One region of the Virgibacillus sp. DJP39 genome, then DNA from elsewhere that is predicted to be linked to it. Evidence: predicted binding sites of a transcription regulator. Region 1 holds the regulator's gene; each other region holds the start of a gene.

What was found. The regulator Rex, encoded in region 1, represses fermentation and respiration genes when NADH is low (regulators of the CRP and FNR family bind a similar motif). The targets are predictions, from matches to a motif close to TTGTGAAATATTTCACAA.
Region 2: ACOI1D_RS20385 (TIGR04053 family radical SAM/SPASM domain-containing protein) is a predicted target of Rex. The motif match lies at 1,766-1,783, and genes of this name have one in related genera.
Region 3: ACOI1D_RS17420 (cytochrome c oxidase subunit 2A) is a predicted target of Rex. The motif match lies at 2,122-2,139, and genes of this name have one in related genera.

What each region holds. Positions count from the first base shown of each region.
Region 1 is NZ_JBMERP010000067.1:3,398-10,690, reverse strand. It holds gene ACOI1D_RS16700 (copper resistance CopC family protein) at 620-1,168, shown strand; gene ACOI1D_RS16695 (copper resistance D family protein) at 1,184-2,338, shown strand; gene ACOI1D_RS16690 (redox-sensing transcriptional repressor Rex) at 2,393-3,043, opposite strand; gene moaC (cyclic pyranopterin monophosphate synthase MoaC) at 3,043-3,537, opposite strand; gene ACOI1D_RS16680 (ABC-F family ATP-binding cassette domain-containing protein) at 3,750-5,669, shown strand; gene ACOI1D_RS16675 (hypothetical protein) at 5,879-6,199, shown strand; gene tsaD (tRNA (adenosine(37)-N6)-threonylcarbamoyltransferase complex transferase subunit TsaD) at 6,405-7,293, opposite strand, start outside.
Region 2 is NZ_JBMERP010000119.1:183-7,247, reverse strand. It holds gene ACOI1D_RS20390 (aromatic acid exporter family protein) at 1-517, shown strand, start outside; gene ACOI1D_RS20385 (TIGR04053 family radical SAM/SPASM domain-containing protein) at 586-1,710, opposite strand; gene ACOI1D_RS20380 (DUF2249 domain-containing protein) at 1,842-2,081, opposite strand; gene ACOI1D_RS20375 (Crp/Fnr family transcriptional regulator) at 2,268-2,960, shown strand; gene ACOI1D_RS20370 (DUF2249 domain-containing protein) at 3,121-3,366, shown strand; gene ACOI1D_RS20365 (DUF2249 domain-containing protein) at 3,363-3,581, shown strand; gene ACOI1D_RS20360 (hypothetical protein) at 3,581-4,825, shown strand; gene ACOI1D_RS20355 (metal-sulfur cluster assembly factor) at 4,842-5,141, shown strand; gene ACOI1D_RS20350 (hypothetical protein) at 5,155-5,448, opposite strand; partial or broken gene ACOI1D_RS20345 (metallophosphoesterase) at 5,487-6,289, opposite strand; gene ACOI1D_RS20340 (hypothetical protein) at 6,557-6,880, opposite strand.
Region 3 is NZ_JBMERP010000074.1:8,693-15,985, forward strand. It holds gene ACOI1D_RS17410 (CBO0543 family protein) at 1-181, shown strand, start outside; gene ACOI1D_RS17415 (YajQ family cyclic di-GMP-binding protein) at 1,134-1,625, shown strand; gene ACOI1D_RS17420 (cytochrome c oxidase subunit 2A) at 2,200-2,337, shown strand; gene ACOI1D_RS17425 (cytochrome c oxidase subunit II) at 2,350-2,811, shown strand; gene ACOI1D_RS17430 (cbb3-type cytochrome c oxidase subunit I) at 2,828-4,507, shown strand; gene ACOI1D_RS17435 (SCO family protein) at 4,567-5,202, shown strand; gene ACOI1D_RS17440 (hypothetical protein) at 5,206-5,763, shown strand; gene ACOI1D_RS17445 (cytochrome C oxidase subunit II) at 5,950-6,318, shown strand; gene ACOI1D_RS17450 (DUF3231 family protein) at 6,484-7,293, opposite strand, start outside.

The sequences.
Region 1 (7,293 bases):
TCTTCATTTAATGAACATTTTTCAACAAACTGTTTTTTCAACCTGTATTATATATAAGTAATGCTATTATTAGTGAGAAATGATAGTGATTACTCAACTTTCGCACATAGATAATCATGATGAATGCAATAAACTGTAGTACTTGTAGCACTTGAAATATGGTACTTGACACGAATGACAAATATGTCTATTCATAAAACATGTTGCTATTTACTTTGTCGTAACTGATGTAAAATGCGACATAATCAAAAATCATGTTCGGTGCACTGCGAGCGCACTGCGGAAAAACACTACGCTGCTGTGGTGAACGATAGAAATCATTTTTATGGATTTGCGCATGAATTTCCCACAATTATGAGTTGATTGGAGCGGAGGATCGTTGACTCCTGCGGGAACAGCACGAGTCTGAAGACCCCGCCTCGTTAAGTTTCTCGAGGAGACTGAAGCCGTGCCCGCGGAAAGCAACGGTCCGTAGCGGAAAACAACCAACTGTTACATCGCATTTTATATATTTTGTGCCAACTATAACAATAGATTGCGCGCTTATTCAACTATTTCAGGGAGCACCTACTTATTTCAGTCTGCGAAAGTTGAGTGATTAAAAAAGGAGCGTCATACGGTGAAACGTAAATATAGTCTATTTCTAATAATTTTTTCGTTGTTCTTTATTTCCATTCACGTAGTTTCAGTAGAAGCACACTCCTCGCTTATCAATGCTTCGCCTGGTGAGGATGCTGTATTGGATAACCCTACTAACGAGATAGAGCTGTCTTTTAATACGAAGATTGAAAATGGAAGTACGTTATTTTTAACAACAGATACCAGTGAAAAGGTTGAACCGGCTTCCATTCAAATTAATGATACTATGTTACTGGCAACTTTCAGCCAGGATCTAAGCCCTGGTACATATACCGTTAACTGGGAAGTGTTAGGTGCGGATGGTCACATTATTCAAAACAATTATTCCTTCACAGTTAAAGGTTCAGAGGAAAGTGTTCAACCAGAAAGTAAGCAGGATAAACAAGCGGCTTCCAAATCAACCGAGATTGAAACAAATACGAGTAGTAGTGAGAAGCCAACTACATTAATTTATGGTATTATTTCATTATTTGCTATAGCAGGAATTGCTTTACTTGCCTGGGTTTGGTTTGGTAGAAACAAAAAGTAAAAGGGAGATTTTTTTATGACCGTATTGGTTTCATTAACAGAGTTTATTTTATACACTTGCTTTTCTGTCCTTATCGGGGCATTAATCCTGTTATTGGTCCCGGAAAATAAAAGACCATCATTACATATCCCAAGAAAAGTACTATTTCTGGTAACAGGACTTATTCCTTTAGCAGCACTGCTTCCTGTTATCAAAACAGCTGAAATACTTTCTGGTAGTAACGGGTTTTGGTTTGTATTTAAAAGTGTTTTATTTTCTTTCGAAGTAGGAAAATCATGGTTGTTTATTGCCCTCGTTGCAACCATTCTTATCCGTGTGCTGTTGTCCAAGGAACTGAAAACAAACAAGAACATAACCATTTTTGCTCTTATATTAACTGCACTAATGCTTGTAGGTTATACGAGTTCAAGCCATGCAGCTACAATTACAGAATGGCAGGGGTTCCTTTACCACACACTTCATTTTTTAGCAGTTTCAATCTGGATAGGACTTTTACTTGTTGTTAGCTGGTTCGCTAAGAATACAGACAACTGGATCGCTTTTTTAAAGTGGTTCACCCCTGTCGCAATCGCTTGCCTTATCGTGGCATTGATTTCAGGACTTTTTACGATGACTATTGATATCAACTCATATGATGACCCTGCTGCATCGATTCTAAAAGAATATCAAAACAGCCTGATGTTTAACTATGGACAGGCATTATTGATTAAACATGTCCTTATTATTGCGCTTATAATCTTTGCCTTAGTAAATGGAATACTGTTCAGAAAAAGAAGTAAGCAACCGGCATTTAATCCATTAAAGTGGGCCAGGCTGGAAAGTGTCTTTGCACTGATTGTATTTGGCGTTACGGCTTTCATGGGTCAATCATGGCCACCTCACGAAATATTCAACTTAATGAAAACACATGGAGCCTCTCCTCTTTTTAACGCCATATACAGTGGAGATATTGTGTCCCATATTCAAAATGCAACCAAAGAAACGAGCGCTCTCTATCATGTAACTTTTTCTTTCGGTTTAGAAAGTTCCTTATTGTTCCTACTGGGTCTGTTGTTCCTGGTTATTACAATCTTCGCCGCTGTAAAAAGGCAATCGATCTTTGTTAGCGCTATTTCTTCCTTATTAATGGTTTTAGCACTGTATATTGGAATTATGGTTGGAATAAATTAGATTAAAATCAAAAAGAGACATAATCTCATTAGGGATTATGCCTCTTTTTAAAGCCTATTCCTTTTTTCCTTCTTCATCCAATGGATAATGTTTCAGGAAATATACGAGTGCCTGTAACTCCACTGCAAGATCAATATGGTGGACACGGATATTGTCAGGAACTGTAATTCTGGCAGGTGTAAAGTTTAATATACCTGAAACACCAGTGTTGACCAAACGCTCTGTAATTCCCTCAGCCTCGCTTGATGGCACTGTCAGTATAGCAACATGAATACCCTGCATTTTTTCTTCTAATTCATCAATGTGAAGAACTGGAATTCCACCAATGTCAAAGCCGACTTTACTTGGTTCTGCGTCAAATGCCTTCACAATCTTTGTATTATTGTTTTTCATAAAATTATAATGGAGGAAGGCAGTGCCTAGGTTCCCTACACCTATCAGGGCAACCTCTGTCAGTTCATCATGATCCAGTGTCTTTCGAAAAAAACTCAGTAAATGTTCGACATTGTACCCATATCCCTTTTTTCCTAAAGCACCAAAATAAGAGAAGTCACGACGAATGGTGGCTGGATCTACTTTGACAGCCTCACTCAACTCTTTTGAGGATACGCGCGTTTTACCCTGGATGTGCAGATTATTAATGAATCGGTAGTATAACGGTAACCGTTTGGCGCTGGCTTGTGGAATTTTATTTTGCAACACCATTATTCCTCCCTGTTGTCGCGGAGATAGTCTCCTGACTTACCGCCCTTTTTTTCAAGTAAATACGTATTTCCAATAACCATACCTTTATCAAGTGCTTTACACATATCGTAAACGGTCAGCGCTGTTGCCGATGCGGCTGTTAATGCCTCCATCTCAACCCCGGTACTGCCTTTTGTTTTTACAAAAGCTTCTATTAATAATTCATAATGGTTCTCAGATAACAACCAGTCGAATGTTATGTTAACTCCTTTTAATTGCAGGGGGTGACACATAGGAATCCAATCGGACGTCTTTTTTGCAGCCATAATTCCCGCAACCTGCGCAACGGCAAGTACGTCTCCTTTTTCAATTCCCTGATCAATAATTTTCGTATAGATTTCTTCTGTGACTACTATACTTGATTTGGCTATTGCAATTCGTTCCGTTTCTTTCTTCTCACTAATATCTACCATTTTTGCTCTACCTTGTTTATTAAAGTGAGTGAAATCAGTCATGTTCTCATCTCCAATTAACGTGATTGCGTGTTCAAAAAGAAGGATAAAAAGGACCGGAACATTCGATGTGTCATTTTTACCGGACTAGTTGAACAACCTCTATTACTAATATCTTAGCAGAAAAAATATAATAAGTCGTGGTTATTTCCACAAGTTATATATTGCCTCGTTACAAAGTTATACGATACACTGATAGTACTGAGGTGAACGCTATGATTATTATGCAATTGAATGACATCAGTAAGTCATTTGGCGCGGAAAAGATTTTATCCAATATAAAACTTGAAATAAAAGATCAAGATAGAATTGCGATAGTAGGAAGAAATGGTGCAGGTAAATCAACCTTACTGAAAATAATGGCTGGCGAGTTTTCCTATGATGAAGGAGTTATGCACAAGCCAAAGGATCTTTCAGTTGGTTATCTATCTCAAAATACTGGCCTTGAGTCAACCAAAACTATCTGGGATGAAATGCTAAGTGTTTTTGAGACGCTACTTCGTAAGGAACAGGAATTAAGAAAAATTGAAGAAGCTATGACACAGGCAGCCACATTGTCTGATGATAATTATAACCAGCTGCTGCAGGAATACGATACGAAACAACAGTCTTTTATTACTGAGGGCGGTTACCAGTATGCGGCTTCTATTAAGTCTGTCCTAAATGGTCTGCATTTCTATGAATCTGACTATCAAACACGGATAAGTACACTTAGTGGCGGTCAAAAAACGCGTTTGGCTTTAGGAAAACTGTTACTGCAAAAGCCTTCACTGCTTATTCTTGATGAACCAACAAACCATTTAGACATTGAAACACTTGGGTGGCTTGAAAACTACTTATCTAATTACCCTGGTGCTGTTACCATCGTATCGCATGACAGATACTTTTTGGATAAAACAGTTTCCATTGTCTATGAAATTTCCTATCATAAGGTTAGAAAATATTATGGTTCGTACAGCAAGTATTTAGAGCAGCGTGCACTCGACTATGAGCAGGAGTTTAAGGAATTTGAAAAACAACAGACAGAAATAAAGCAGCTGGAAGACTTTGTTGCTCGAAATCTGGTACGGGCTTCCACAACGAAACGGGCACAAAGCAGAAGAAAGAAGCTTGAGAAAATGGATAAGCTCGATCGGCCAAAAGGTGATGAGTCCTCAGCAAAGTTTTCTTTTGATTCTACCAAAAGAAGTGGCAATGATGTGTTAAAAATTCATGACCTGGCTTTTAAATACGATGACGGGAATCACTATTTATTCGAAAAAATGAACCTTCACGTAAACCGCAATGATAGTATAGCGCTTGTAGGACCGAATGGGGTTGGAAAAACAACTCTATTGAAAATGATTACTGGCCAATATAAACCGAGTACAGGCTCCATTCAAATTGGAACAAATGTAGAAATTGGGTACTATGACCAGGAACAAACAAATTTAAACCCCAATAATACTGTACTTCAGGAATTATGGAACAGATATCCACAGGAAAATGAGAAAGATATTCGTACAGTGTTAGGAAACTTCTTGTTTTCCGGTGACGATGTACTAAAGCCGGTACATGCCCTCAGTGGTGGAGAAAAGGCTAGACTTTCATTAGCAAAATTAATGATGTTGAACGCTAATTTTCTAGTACTGGATGAACCGACAAACCACCTGGACATTGATAGTAAGGAAGTATTGGAATCAGCACTAATCGATTATAACGGCACCATTATATTTGTTTCACATGACCGTTACTTTATTAATAAGATTGCCGAACAGGTTGTTGAAATACAAACGGATCACGTTACTAACTACCTGGGCGATTATGATTACTATATTGCAAAAAAAGAAGAACAGGCCGAAAGAGAACGTCTGCAGCAAGAGCAACTGAAATCGGTTGCAGCTGATACAGGAAAATCGAGTTTCAAAGAGGAAAAGGTACGTCAACGTGAAGAACGCAAAGTACAACGCCGTATTGAGGAACTGGAAAACATGATTGAGGAAAAAGAAAATGAATTAGCAGGCCTTGAATTAGAAATGACTAAGCCCGAAGTTTTCCAGGATCATGAGAAAGCTTTGGCGCTTACACAGGAATCAAGTGACATTAAACAAACGCTTGAACAACTAATGGAAGAGTGGACAGAGCTTCAGGAATAAGGAAGTTAGACGGGAAAATCAACCTTCCTGGCCCGGAATCAACCGTTATTCGGTAGTATCAACCTTCCTGGCCGGGAATCAACCGTTATCCGAAAGTATCAACCTTCCTGGCACGGAATCAACCGTTATCCGGAAGTATCAACCTTCCTGGCCGGGAATCAACCGTTATTCGGTAGTATCGACCGTCCTGGCCGGGAATCAACCGTTATATGGAAGTATCAACCTTCCTGGCCCGGAATCAACCGTTATCCGAAAGTATCAACCTTCCTGGCACGGAATCAACCGTTATCCGGAAGTATCAACCGTCCTGGCGGGAAATCAACCGTTATATGGAAGTATCAACCTTCCTGGCTGGGAATCAACCGTTATCCGAAAGTATCAACCTTCCTGGCCCAGAATCAACCGTTATCCGGAAGTATCAACCTTCCTGGCCGGGAATCAACCGTTATCCGGAAGTATCAACCTTCCTGGCACGGAATCAACCGTTATCCGAAAGTATCAACCTTCCTGGCACGGAAATAAAAAGCTGATTCCTCTGCTTATCGCAGAAAAGAATCAGCTTTTTATTTTATCCACATATATTCTAATACAATTACTAGCGTAATAAATGGTTTTCAACAAGGTTATACACATTATCCACAAGCAACGATTGATTTATCCACATTTTCTGTCCACATATTAATTGGTTGTTTAACTATGTTCTACTAATTACATCCACAGGCTTGTTGATAAATTCTATTTTAGTACTAAGGAAGGGTTAGCGTTCATGTCCCAACCAGAGCGATTGCCTTGTTCATAAGCAATTGTTCCTGCTGCAGCGATCATCGCAGCATTATCTGTACACAAGTTAATTGGTGGAATTAACAAGGGTATATCTGTTTTTACAAATTGCTCGTTAAGCGCTTGACGAAGGCCTTTATTGGCGGCCACGCCTCCAGCAACAATAACTTGTTTAACATTGTGTTTAATCGCGGCTTGATAAGTCTTTTTCGTTAAGACTTCAACAACGCTTGCTTGAAAACTTGCTGCAATATCTGCCGGATTAATTTTTTCCCCACGTTGTTCTGCATTGTGGATAGTGTTGATAACTGAAGATTTCAACCCACTAAAACTAAAGTTAAAGCTGCCTTCCTCTAACCATGCACGTGGTAGGGGAATAGTTTCCTCACCTTCAGCTGCCATGCGGTCAACATGTGGACCACCTGGATAAGGTAGCTTAAGCATCCGCGCAACCTTGTCATACGCCTCACCTGCTGCGTCATCAAGTGTTTCCCCTATTACTTCATAGTTACCATGTTCACGCATCAGTACGAGCTCTGTATGTCCTCCTGATACTACCAATGCTAACAATGGGAATTCAAATTCCTTTTCCAGGCGATTTGCATATATATGACCTGCTATGTGGTGAACACCAACAAGAGGCTTCTGTTTTGCAAAAGCTATTGCTTTCGCCATATTTACACCGATAAGCAATGCGCCCACTAGTCCTGGTCCCTCTGTAACCGTAATCGCATCGACCTGTTCCCAGGTTACTTCAGCCTGATTGAATGCCTCTTCCAAAACAATAGTCATTTGTTCAACATGGTGTCTGGAAGCAATTTCCGGAACAACTCCACCAAATCGT
Region 2 (7,065 bases), on a different contig from region 1:
AATAGAAAAATACATAAAACAAATTCTTTCTGAGTTTTCATTATACCTAAATAACGGCGACAGAGGTTGGACAGGAAAAGAATTCATCTTGTTAGAGGAAATTATTTTAAAAGCTAAAGATATAGCATTACTCGATTATGAAAACCAGCTACTCAACAAAGATAAAAAGTATCTGCTGTACTTTCAGATGAGAGAGCGGCAAGAAGAAGTATTAAAAAGAATGATGCAACTAATCTCTTCGATAAATTCTGACGTCGTCCAACGTTATATCCTTGCAGAGTACTTCGAGATATTAAGTACACATGTTACAACTGGAAATAACACGGACATTCATATGAAGACGTTAGAAGCACAAAAAAAGCAAATGGATGATATGGAGCTGCCAAAAAGCAGAGAAGAATTTATAACACGCGCTACCTTATACCAATTGATAAACGAAATAGAATCGTACCTACGCGTTAAAAATAAGTTTTTTGAGCAAGGAAAAAATCAGTTCACGAATGAAATGAAAGTTTAATATTAATCTCTAATAAATGAGAACAAAATTTCCAGTAATGATTACTGGAAATTTTGTTCTATTTACTGTCACGTTGCAAGTTTTTTCTTTTTTCGAAGTGCTTTAGGAATATAGACACAGTATGGTTCGCTTTCCATATAATCACCTGTTACATTGTATGCTCTTGATCTTGACCCACCACAAACATGTCTAAATTCGCACACACCACACTTACCCTTGTATTTATCTGGATTTCGCAGGTTTTGAAACACCTCTGATTCCCGATAAATTGTTGCTAGTGGAGTTGTTCTGACATTCCCTGCATTGATTGGCAAGAGACCACTGGGGAAAACATCACCAGTATGGGAAATAAACACAAAACCATTACCATCATTTACGCCTTTTGGTGCACGTCCAAGTCCATCAATTTGGCCAGTTTTACCACTCATTAATGCATCTTCATACCGAATTGTATCACCGGTACTTTCCTGTTCCCGCATCTTATTTTGGATAACAACGCGACGGTAGTGCTGGGCGGCTGTTGTTTTGATATCAAACGGAACTTTTTTTGATAATTGATATAGCCATCGCAAAACCTTTTCATGTTGCGCTGGTGAGATCATATCACTTTCTTTCCCACGCCCAGTAGGCACAAGAAAAAATACGCTCCAAAGTACACAATTAAGATTTTCTACCATTTCAGCCATTTCATCTAAATAATCCACATTGTACCTTGAAATTACTGTATTTATTTGTAGAGGCATTTCCAACTCATGTAAGTAATTTATCGCATTCATTGTTAAATCAAATGAACCAGATGTTCCCCTGAAATGATCATGTACCTCTGCACAATGTCCGTCGATTGAGAAAGCCCACCTTGAAAGACCTACATCTTTTGCTTTTTCCATCGCTTCTTTTGTAACATTTGGTGTTGCAGAAGGAGTCATGGAAACTCGTACTCCCTTTTTAACTGCGTATTCAGCAATATCAAAAACATCTGGCCGCATTAATGGATCACCACCAGTGAAAACGAGCATTGGATTATTCATTGCATGTATATCATCTATTAATTTCTTTCCCTCATTAAATGTTAATTCCCGTGGATCACGGTGGTATTGAGCCTCGGCTCTGCAGTGTAAACACTTTAATTCACATGCTCGGGTCAACTCCCAAATCACGATGAATGGATTTTCATTATAGTCTTGTGGAAACATGTTAGCCCTCCTAAATATCTGCTACATAAAGTGTAGACCTTTTTGAAAGGTTTGCATGTGACATTTTTCACTATTTGATTATGTTCATGAAATGGACAAATCTAAAGTCACTGATTATCTAATGCTATTACTCATACTTTGCCAATCGAAACTCTCCATAATTCCGGGCCTTCTTCTAAGTATTCCCATGAAAAGGTATCTTCACGTTCAATCATAAACTGATAATGGAGTGGTTTTGGGTCATGGTCATTAGAAAGCTCCATAAACTCTCCTGATTTTAAATCATCAAATATCTCAAGGATTCTTTTGTGTCTAATCCTCGGTTCAACTTCCGGCGCGTGTAATTTTACGGCAAACTGTGTATTACTCATATTTTTTCCCTCCAGGTTCTAATGTATTATTTTTTTAACACTTTTATAATAAGTCTTATTTTAACTCCAAGGTGTGAGCGAGCGCACACCTTGGAGTATTTGACAAAATTTCACATTTAAAATTATACATACCCCTGCGACGTGGTAGAATAAAGGTAATTATGTAAATAGAAAAGGGGTGCGAGTATGAAATTTCAATCCATACAGGAGCTGTTGCAGAGCTTCACTCTATTTAAAGGTTTAACAGACGATGAGATGAAACCTGTCATTGAATTAGCACATCAACGCACATATACTCATGGAACTCATATATTTATGCAGGGTGATCCACTGAAAAATGTTTATTTTATTCACCTTGGCAAGATTAAGATATACCGCACTGATTTTCGTGGCAATGAGCAAATTGTTAATATTCTACAGCCCGGTGACATGTTTCCGCATCTAGGTTTTTTCAGGAAAGACGATTGTCCGGCACATGCAGAAGTTCAGGAAGATGCAGTATTAATCCATATCCCTATAACTTCCTTCGAAAACTTTTTAATAACTCACCCTGAAATCTGTGTTAAACTATTTCGCGTACTAGGTGGTAGAATAGTAGACTTACAAAATCGGCTCGAAGAAAAAATTCTACATAATACATACGAACAAGTAATTATGCTTCTCTTAAGACACGCTAAAGACTTTGGGAAACAAACCAAAGATAATAAGGTTAAGATTACAACACATTTTACAAACCGTGAGCTTGCAAATATGATTGGTTCTACCCGTGAGACTGTTAGCCGTACACTTACACAGCTAAAAAAACAGAATTTGATTACCACAGACAAAGCAGGGTTATTCGTTTTCGATACTAAACTACTGCAAAGTGAACTTTTTTAAGCATCAAAGGCATCCCTGATAATCTCCCGGGGCTGCCTTTTTTTGATGTTTCCTCTAGTGCCTTAGTGCCTGGCACCGTATACGTGATTTAAATCACTACTTTTTTAATTGAAAATGATTATCATAAAGGGGATCCTAAACTACAAAAGGGGTGGCTTTAATGAGAGACAAAGATATTGTTGAACTTGATGTGCGCGAGGATTTACGTTTAAAAAAGGAGCCTTTTGATAAAATTATGGATACTGTAAAGGACATAGCAGATGGTGAGGCTTTTATCCTGCACGCGCCATTTAATCCCGTTCCATTACATGCAGTGTTGAAAAGGAAAGGCTTTGAACATGAACTTGAGAAAATAGAAAAGAAGCATTGGAAAATTACTTACACTAAAAAGGGGCGAATCGAATGATTATTGATAACCGCGGACTTGAACCACCTCAACCAATGATGCGCACCTTAAAAGCACTGGAAAAAATAGAGCAAGGTACATCTCTTTCCATTATAAATGACCGACGACCAATGTTTTTATATGAAGAATTAGACGATCGGGGATTTCTCCATGAAACAGAGGCTCAGAAGGATGGCAGTTTCAAAATAACAATCACAAAAACAGGTGAAGAGTAATGGCGGCTGGCAGCATCCAATCAGACACAAATATAAAACTACCTTTAGCATTTATCCTTTACGCGTTAGTCGCACTTGTCGTATCACAACTGATTTTCTTCCTTAACAGCGATGTTCTGGCAATGGGCTACTTTCGGGTACCTGACATTTGGATGGGAGCACACTTTCTACTGCTGGGATATGCTGTAATGATTGCAATGGGAGCAATGTACCAGCTAGTGCCTGTTGCATTTCTAACTAATATATGGAATCAAAAGTTTGGTTTTATCCAGTTCTTCATAACTGCTGTTGGTGTTACAGCATTTACCGTGCTGCTTGGTATCAAGTCAGAATACGCTATTGTTGGTGGAATCATTGCAATCATTGGTACCATTATGTTTATTATTCAAATGGCAAATACCATAGTAAAACAAAAAACAAAAAATGTTTCTAAAAAATTTGTAATTGGTGCAATTACGTGCTTCTCCTTAACAATTATTGCAGGTTTTATATTAGCCTGGAACCTTTCATTTGGTGGATTCGCAAACCATAATACTCTTCTTTCTTCCCATATTACGCTTGGTGTTGCAGGTTGGTTTACTTTATTGATCTTCGGATTTTCATATAAGTTAGTTCCAATGTTCAGTCTGTCCCATGGTTTTTCAATGAAATGGGCAAATCGAGCATTTGTGACGTATGTAGCAGGATTGGTGACCCTAATCAGTTCATTCTGGGTTGGAAGTGAGCTGCTGCAGACAATTGGCTGGTTTCTACTGTTGGCTGGATTTAGCTTTTTTGTTCTGGATATAAAAGAAATTTTATCTAAGCGTATTAAGAAAAAGTTGGATAAGCCATTTTGCTTTTCACTGATTGCAATTGCCAATGGTCTTGTTATCCATACTATTGCATTTGGATTTAGCATTAGTGGTATAGAAAATGACGTAATATGGAGTTGGCTAGTATTTCTATATGTAATGGCCTGGATCATCTTTAGTATCTTGGGATATTTGTATAAGATTGTTCCCTTTCTTTGGTGGACCCATAAATATGCAGATAAAATCGGAAAATCAGCAGTTCCCACTTTGAAAGACATGATCAATGAGAAACATAGTGTTCTGTTATTCATCTTTTTCTTCATTAGTGTTGTTGGGCTGGCCATAAGTGGTGTTTTGTATATTGGCGTACTTGTATTTATTTTTCAAGGGTTGCTTGCCTTAACATCCTTGCTTTATGTATTATCCATTTTTCGTGTATTAACCATGTAATTAAGGGGGAAATCTTATGTCACTAGTAACAGAAATTGAAAAATCTTTATTTGAGGTTATTGATCCGGAACTCGGCGTTAACATTATGGATTTAGGACTCATTTATGGAGTTGAAGTTGGTACAGATAATGATGTAAAAATTAACATGACGCTAACAACTCCTGGATGTCCTATGCATGACAGTATAACTATGGGGGTTAAACACCAGCTTGAACAGCTTGATGCCATCGGTGAAATTGATGTGAATCTTATATGGGAACCTGCATGGACCCCTGATAAGATGAGTGACAGTGCTAAAGAAATGCTTGGAATGTAAAAAAAAGCAGCTACTAAAAGCGTCTGGATTTAGTGTATATTCTAAATTTGTCACCATAAAACTTTTCGGACTCATCAAAAGTAGTGAAATCATCAACTGCGACTGAATAATAGATTAAGTTGGACGGAAAATTAATTTGTGAAGTAGTGATTTGGCTTTCATTTTCTTCTAAATGTAAAGCACCAAAATCCTTACTAACATTTACAACAATTGATAGTACACCTTCTCCTTTTGCTCTTCTGGGCACTGAAATGTTTTCCAGGGAAATATACTTCCCTTCGCATTTAGTAAGTACTGAAAAGTTCACTGTTTTTCTCCTACCAGAATACAAAATATGTTTAAAATCTAGCTTGCTTTTTTTAGTGTCACAACAACTATTTCTGGACGGTTAAAAATCCTGACTGGAATAATACTATTTCCTAGTCCTCTATTAACTATCATAGTTGTATCACCTATAGTGTGTTTTCCGGAAGTGTATTTAGGAAACACCCCTTGGTTTGGCGCAACTAATCCACCGATGAAAGGGATTCTTATCTGCCCGCCATGAGCGTGACCTGTAAGAACCAAATCAATAGTAAACGTTGCATACAATGAAATTAGCTCTGGCCTATGGGATAATAATAATTTAAAACTTTCATCGTCATCAATTTCATTAATTAAGTTGCTGATAGCTTCTTCAGTTATCTCCTGTTCTGTGTAAGATTCATTTGTTTTTGCAGGGTCATCCCTAGAAGATGAATCATTTCATTTCCTTTATTCAGTTCTTCAACTACATTCCTCATCACATGTACGCCAGCATCTTCAAGTTTGTTTGCTAATGAACTAAACTTTCCTGACTTCCATTCGTGGTTTCCCGTTACATAATAAACAGGAGCCACTTTCACTAACTTTCTCATTAATTTCAGACTGGGTTTATCATCATACCTTCGAGAATCAACTAAATCCCCTGTGAAAACAATCAAGTCTGGTTCAACTTTTTTAATCTTTTCAACCAAATTCCCTTGGTTATCACCAAAAGATTTACTATGCAGATCAGATAGTTGAACAATTTTGTACCCATTAAAACTTGGTGGTATCTTTTTTGAACTAACAGTATATGTAGTCGTTACAATTGAGTTATTTTGATAATAGACAAAAGAAGTAAGCATAACTAGTACAAGCAAAAGGTATAACAATCTCTTTTTCGTTTTTTTCTTGGACTTGACCAATTTTGTTAACCGCCCTCTATCCTATACCTAATTCTTTTTTTAAGTTAGAATTATTTTAAGGTTTCATCGTCACTTGTTTCATCTGAACCCCAGTCATGACCTGATTTTCCTAAATAATATAAAAAACCTGCTGCTGACAATATGGATAGTATGGCAATTGCAATGTTCATTGTTCAAAACTCCCCTTCATTTCATTAAAATTGTGTCCTATGTAATGTTAGAGACATCTTTGGAAAACCTAACGAGTCCAATCACTAAACATGACATACTCAAAGCCCAAACGACCCCTGCAAGTCCAAGCTGAAAGGAATTTTCTTCGGAAGCCATTGGATGACTGTAGTCGGAGGATATTGCCTCCAAGAAAAAATATGCAGCAACTGAAAACAGAATTAAATGCAATAATATCCAGACATATCCTGAACTATAATTTTTATTTTTTGTCCAAAGCAGCACTGTAACTATCATCACGAGTCCTATTACAATAAAAAAACCACCAGTTAACAGACCAATAAACTCTTGTTCTAAAGGCATGTGACTCTCTCCTTAACTTGTATTGTGAATCAACAATGTTAAACCGGTATGTTGGAACAAAAGTCTAATCCAAATCAGTTTTTTGTGAGTTCTTTTCAATACTAGTTGAAATCTCTTCTAACTTCTGAATTATGAGTTTGTCATTGTATGCTTTTACTCGCATAAAGCGTAAAACGTTTATTAAA
Region 3 (7,293 bases), on a different contig from region 1:
AATCACTTTTCATCATGGTTACAAATTTTGGATGGAGCCTGCTTTTTATTTTCTAATGTATACCTTCATTCGCCTTCATTTCAAGCATCCGCTTTTAACCTATTTTCTTTCAGGTTTAGTTGTAGTAGGATTTATCTGGATTTTCGATGTTCCTATTACTACACCGATTGGCGAACGATAGAAGCATTTAAACTAAAAAACTTTCAAAAATTGACTCGAACCTGTATTCCATAAGTTGTTCTTATTTCCTATATTTACTATAATGACTATATAGTGCAATGTATTTAACCTTGACTCATTTCATAAGTTTTGTTGCTGTATAACCTTCACAGTTGATACAAACTGCGACGTAGTAAATTCTTTAGACGCCGTTCCGGCAGAACACTTCGCTTTCCGCGGGCACGGCCTCAGTCTCCTCAGAAGCAAAGAACGCTTCTTCCGGGGCCTTCGGACGCGTGCTGTTCCCGCAGGAGTCTTCGTATTCCGCCTTCACTAAGATAGAAAGTTACGCTAGAATTTTGTGGTTCTTACGGAAACTCTTCTCCCTTGGACAAAAGGCTAACTAAGCTGCGGAAAAATGCGAGACTCCAGTGGGAAAGGAACCAGGCCACTGAAAAAGCGGTGGATTTTTAAAAATTAACTTTTCACTTTAACTTAGCATCTTGAATATACGTAGACTCCTGCGGGAAGCAAGAGATCATCGAGACCCCGCAGGACGGCAGTCCGAGGAGGCTCGGCACTCTCCCTAAGGTGCGCGAAGTATATTCGAAGATGCGACGGCAAATCGACACATTTTGTACTACATTTAACTTTTTCAGCAGCCTCGAAAGGAACAGTCTGAAGACCCCGCAGTGAGCGGTAGATGACGCGTGCCGACTAAGACCGTCCTTTGCGGACAACATCGGCATACCCCTTGCCGGGGCAAGGTGGCTGAAGCGTTTCCCACGGAAAGCGAGTGTTTTTTCCGCAGCGCTGGTTCAGCACCAATTTAATAAATGGTGATAGAAAATATACATAACTGTTACGTCGCATTCTATAGATTTTATGTCAATAACAACAATCTTTTAGAAAACAGCTTTAACTTTTTAATGATAAGCTAGAAAAGACAATAATAAAAAATTCGGAGGTTCATTATGGCTAAAGAAAGCTCATTCGATATTGTATCCCAAGTGGATATGCCTGAAGTAACAAACGCAGTCACCGCAGCATTAAAGGAAATTAAAACCCGTTATGATTTTAAAGGAAGCACAAGCGACATCTCCCTTGATAAGGAAGAGCTTGTGCTAGTGTCTGATAACGATTACAAGCTGGAACAGTTAAAAGAAGTTCTCGTATCAAAATTAATTAAACGTGGAGTGCCCACAAAAAATATCGATTATGGAAAAGTAGAAAGCGCTTTTAGTGGAAATGTGCGTCAACGCGGAAAGCTTATCCAAGGGATCGATAAAGAAAATGCGAAAAAAATAAATACTATTATTAAAAACAGTGGCCTTAAAGTAAAAAGTCAAATTCAGGACGATCAGGTTCGTGTTACAGCTAAAAACAAGGATGATTTACAGCAAATTATGGCTGCGGTCCGCCAAGGGAAATTGCCTGTCGATGTACAATTCATTAACTATAGATAAAAAACATGTGTACGGTTCGTTTGCTGAATCAAATGTATCCAAAAACCATTGAATTAAATTCTAATTTGATGGTTTTTTGTCGTTAAGAACCACAAAATTTTAGGTCCTTAACGAGATAAAGAACCAACAATAGCGAAGCAATTTGGTGATAACCTTATCGTAAGAAGGCCGATATGCGTCACTAGGCAATGGGCGCTGGAGCTGGACGCGTGTGTTTATGCAAGGGCATTCGCCATAAGAGCTTTTCGTCACGTCGATTTTTCTAATTTGGCTTTTACATATTTGCTGGTATACTCCAACCGTTAATAGAAGGTTGGGGTATTTTTTTTGGCAGTAAGGCCTTAAGCCAAGTTTTAATTATAAAAAACATTCCTTACTGTATATGTGCAACTAATTCTTACGTCATTAGCACTTTCCGCTTAACATTCATGATTATACTTTCTGTTTCCCTAAAGAATATGGCAATATTATGACGCTTCAAAAAAACATATCTAAGATGTGATTTACTTCACATCCACTGGAAATAATTCAGACTATGATGAAAGAGAAATAACTACTAAGGAGGATGTAGCCGATGGGATTAAACAAGACAAAACAAGTTGACAAAGAGGAAAATTCGTTTAGAGGCACCTTGTTATCTGTGGGGTTTGTAGCAGCGGTTATTGTAATAATGTGGGTAGGCGTATTTAGCCTGTATATGTCAAGAATTTAAGGGGGAGTAACTATGCATCGATTGGAAGAAACATGGTTAGCTGTAAGTATCGGCATCTTAGTCATTTTTATGCTAATAACTGGTTATCAAACATTTGCGCTAGGAATGGGTCCACCAAGTAACAAAGAAATGATTGATCCCCAAAAAGTAAGTGAAACAGCACCATTCGATAATCCAGGGGTCAAAAAAATTGGTGAAAATGAATATGAAGTTGTCATGACTTTACAAGCTTTTGGGTTTGACCCGAGTGAAGTTGAAGTGCCTGCTGGCGCAAAGGTGAACTTTATCCTGACTTCAAAGGATGTTACACATGGCTTTCAAGTGGCAGGTACAAATATAAATGCCATGGTAATGCCGGGGCATATTCAAAAAATATCACATACATTTGAAGAACCTGGTGATTATTTGGTTTTATGTAATGAATACTGCGGTGCAGGGCACCAAGTGATGGGTACTTCCATTATAGTCAAGTAAAGGAGGGGTAGTATCAATGGAACATGCAATATCGTCAAACAAAATTATAGAAAAATCAAGCATTTTAGGTGTAAATCCTAAAGATGCGAAGGTGTCTTTATCTTTTTTAACTGTAGCATTTGTTTCGTTGCTGATTGGTGGAGTTTTAGGGTTGTTGCAAGGTTTACAGCGAGCGGGAATTATGTCGCTGCCATCATGGCTGAACTATTATCAAGTACTAACAGCACACGGAATTTTATTAGTTATTGTTTTTACCGCTACCTTTACTATTGGTTATTTATATGCGAGTCTTTCTCACAGTCTAGGTGGTCTATTATCAAAAGTACGTAAAATGGCATGGATCGGTTTCGCATTAATGGTTTTAGGTGTTGTTTTAGTTGTAACTACAATTGTAATGAATGAATCATCTGTTTTATATACGTTTTATCCACCACTAGCTGCTTCACCGTGGTTTTATATAGGACTCGTTTTTCTTGTCCTGGGAATATGGTCTTGTTGCTTTGGCGTTTTCACCAATTATCGCTATTGGAGAAAAATGCATCCAGGACAGACAACACCATTAATGGCATATTTTACAATGGGTGTGTTTGTACTGTGGTTCTTCGGAAGTATTGGAGTAACAATCGAAGTCTTAACACTTATTCCCTGGTCGCTTGGTTGGAAGGAAACAATTAATGTTATGGTTTCCCGTACTCTGTTTTGGAGCTTTGGCCACACACTGGTAAATATTTGGTATCTGGTTGCCATCTCTGCCTGGTATGCAATTGTACCAAAAATTATCGGTGGAAGATTGTTTAATGACAAATTGATCAGAGTCGTTGTTATCCTAATCGTTATTTTAAACATTCCTGGGGGCTTTCACCATCAAATTATCGATCCCGGAATATCACAATCAATTAAATTTTTACATGTATTTATGAGTCTATCTATTGCAGTGCCTTCTCTAATGACTGCATTTGCTATGTTCGCAGTATTCGAACGTACAGGCAGAAGCCTGGGTGGGAAAGGATTACTAGGTTGGGTTAAAAAACTACCATGGGGTGATGTAAGATTTTTGGCGCCTATGATAGCCATGATTGCCTTTATCCCTGGAGGAGCAGGCGGAATTGTTAATACTAGTAACCAATTGAACCAAGTAATTCATAACACAATGTGGGTTGTTGGGCATTTTCACATCACAGTCGGCGTATCAGTCGTTCTTACTTTCTTCGGGATTTGTTATTGGCTAATTCCTTATTTAGCAAAACGCCAACTAACGCCAAGAATGAACAAAATTGGTGTAATACAAACATTGTTGTGGACATTAGGAATGACACTTATGGCTGGATCCATGCACCTGGTTGGGTTATTAGGATCGCCAAGACGGACTTCTGATACTTCCTATGGAGGTCATGAAACAGCACTCAGCTGGATTCCATTTGAGTTTGTTTATGGAATTGGTGGCAGCATACTCCTAGTAGCTATAATTATTCAGGTTTACGCTGTGTTTCACATGATGTTTCGTGCACCAAAAGGCTATACAGAATTTCCAGCAGCTCAACCCGAGGACGATGCACGTCCAACTCCATTATGGACAGAACGTTGGGGGATTTGGATTGTATTATTGCTTATGGTTGCTGCGATGGCATATGCAGTACCAATTGTCGACTTCATGGTTAATGCACCGCCAGGATCACCACCTATCAGAACATGGTAGCAGTTTTGTAACAAGGTAGTCTGTGGTCACGGCTACCTTGTTGGATTGGAAGTGATCGTGTGTCAAAAAAAACACGTAACTATTTTGCTTTTATTGTTGTTATTTTATTTGGATTTGTCCTGTTTTATAGTAGTACAGATGGATTTCGTGCTTTCACTGCAGAAAGTGCCAGGACGTATGAGTTAATAAAAAACAAACCTGAATTTCCTGCTGTGACATTACAGGACAGTAAAGAGAGAGTATATAAATTTGATGAATTTGCAAAAGGAAAATATGTTTTTCTGACATTTATGTACACGAACTGTACAACTGTTTGTCCACAATTGGAATTAAATATGGCAGATGTTTATAATCGATTGCCTGATAATTATATTGGTAAGGAAATACTTTTTTTAAGTATTAGTTTCGATCCAGAAAATGATGACCCAGCTACGCTAGAAAAGTACCGTTCCTACTTTAATAGTGATGGTGAAACATGGCGTATGGCTAGAATTAAAGATGAAGGTGAACTTAAAGCCCTATTGACGAATCTTGGAGTAACAGTGATTCCAGATGGGTATGGTAATTTTCAGCACAATACAGCATTTTATTTAATTGGTAAAGAGGGCCACTTGTTAGAGGTCATGGACTTTACAAAAATCAGTGATGCAGTACGTACCGTTGAAGACTATATAGAAAAAGGAGTGGAGGGGTAGGTTATGAAACAGCCACGTTACGGATTACTATTATTTGTTTTTTTAATCCTTCCTCCAGTCGCAAATCTATTAGAGTCAATTATGATCGTTCATATGCACATGCAATTACCTTTGCTGGTTATCGCAGGATTTCTTATGGCACCTTTCTTTCAAACGAAATTTTCGGGGGTTTTTAGAAAGTGGAATAGTAATGGTATACCAGGCATAGCCCTTGTTGTAATTATCTGGTCTTATTGGATGATTCCAAGAATGATGGATGAAGCTTTGACAATTCAGATGGTGGAAATTTTTAAATTTATCAGCCTGCCTTTCTTAGTGGGTGTGCCTCTCAGAGACAGTTGGAAAAAGATAGGCACAGGTGTTAAGGATACAGTTTATATATTACTTACGTTAATGCTAATCACAATGGCCTGGATATATATAGGTGCTGACCAACAAATATGTAACAATTACTTGTTAGTAGAACAGCAAACTGTTGGATGGGGCTCGCTGGCAATGGCTGGATGTTTGATTATATATTTTCTGCAATTAACTCTCGGAGATCGTTCTGAATATGAGTAACTTTAAAAGTTGGCAAAACACAAAAGTAAAGAGAATTAAAGAAAAATCATAAGAAAAACCATAATTTGTGTCATATTCATGACAGTTTTAGTAAGTGTGATTTTAATCATACTTTTATAGATAATAAAGGATTAAAATTAGGTTGTAAACAAAGATACAATCATTTTATAAGAGGAGGAAATAAAAATGAAAAAGTTTATTATAGGGGTTATGTTTCTAACATTAGTATTATTTTTAGCAGCTTGTGGAGGGGATGACGCAGCTAGTGGAAGTGAAGATGCAAGCAGTGATAAATCATCAGGAAACACAGTAGAATTAGTAGCATCAAATTGGGAGTTTGCGGAAGACAGCTACACTGTACCTGCAGGAGAAGTTACATTTGATCTTGTTAATGAAGAAGGGTTCCACGGAATTGCTATTGATGGAACAGATGTAAAAATTGAAGGAGAAGGTAGTGCAACAGCAACTCTTGAACCAGGCGAGTATACTATCAATTGTATTGTTCCTTGTGGTGAAGGACATGCAGAAATGACTGCACAATTAATTGTAGAATAAAAAGTCTTTCCTGTGAATTAATAATAATTTAAACAATCCCAAGTAAAGCGGTGTGAACTTTTCACGCCGCTTTTACTATTCTGACTGGCTATTTTACTTCATCGACAACGATCCATTTCTTTATAAAAAACCTCTAAGTTTTAGAGGAGAGTAATTTAATATAGATTATGTGTCTGATTTGCTCCCAGGTGATGTCTTGGATAGTTTTTTTCGGTCAGCAGCAGTAGGGGGCTCTTCTAACCATCCATAATCCAGGGTAAGATTTAATCCATCGTTCGCAAACTTACCTATTCCTGATGATAGTGTAAGGAATTGAAGGTGCAGGTCATGTCTTAGTATTTTGGAAATTGCGATTCCGTAATCTTGCATTCCAATAGCATTTGCAAGTGATGTGTGATAAAGCATTAACTTATCCGAAAAAGGTGGAGTGGTTGAATCAGTAATATTCGCATCCATCAATTTTGGGGTGGATAAATTGGCTTCTGTAAGATACTTTCCTAACTGTTTAATTTGTTTATCCGCCAATTGAGCACCATCCCGAAAATACTTTCTTAACTTGTCAGAGGATGCAACCTGGCTAAACCCCAGCATAATGCTTTTACCTAATACATTAGTGTTGATATTAATCTGTAATGACTTTATTTCCAAAGCAGTTAACGGTCTGAGTTTTCCTGCTACAGCAGAGATGAAGGAACTTTTCTCAACAAAATCAACTTTCTTCGGATAGGGGGTAGAAGGAGGGGTAATATCCATACCTTTTGACAGCAGTAAATGAATACCTTTTTTATATATTTCAATAGAATCCTGGATACATTCAGTGAAGTAATCCATGATATCTTGTCTGGAAGAGCCGGAAAGTGCACTGCCATATGTTATTAAGCCTGCTCTGGACATTTCTGTAAGGTAAAACACTATAAATATATCACTGAAAAGCCGTGGAGCTTCCTTTCTAATATCTTGTTCCCCAAAGCCAAC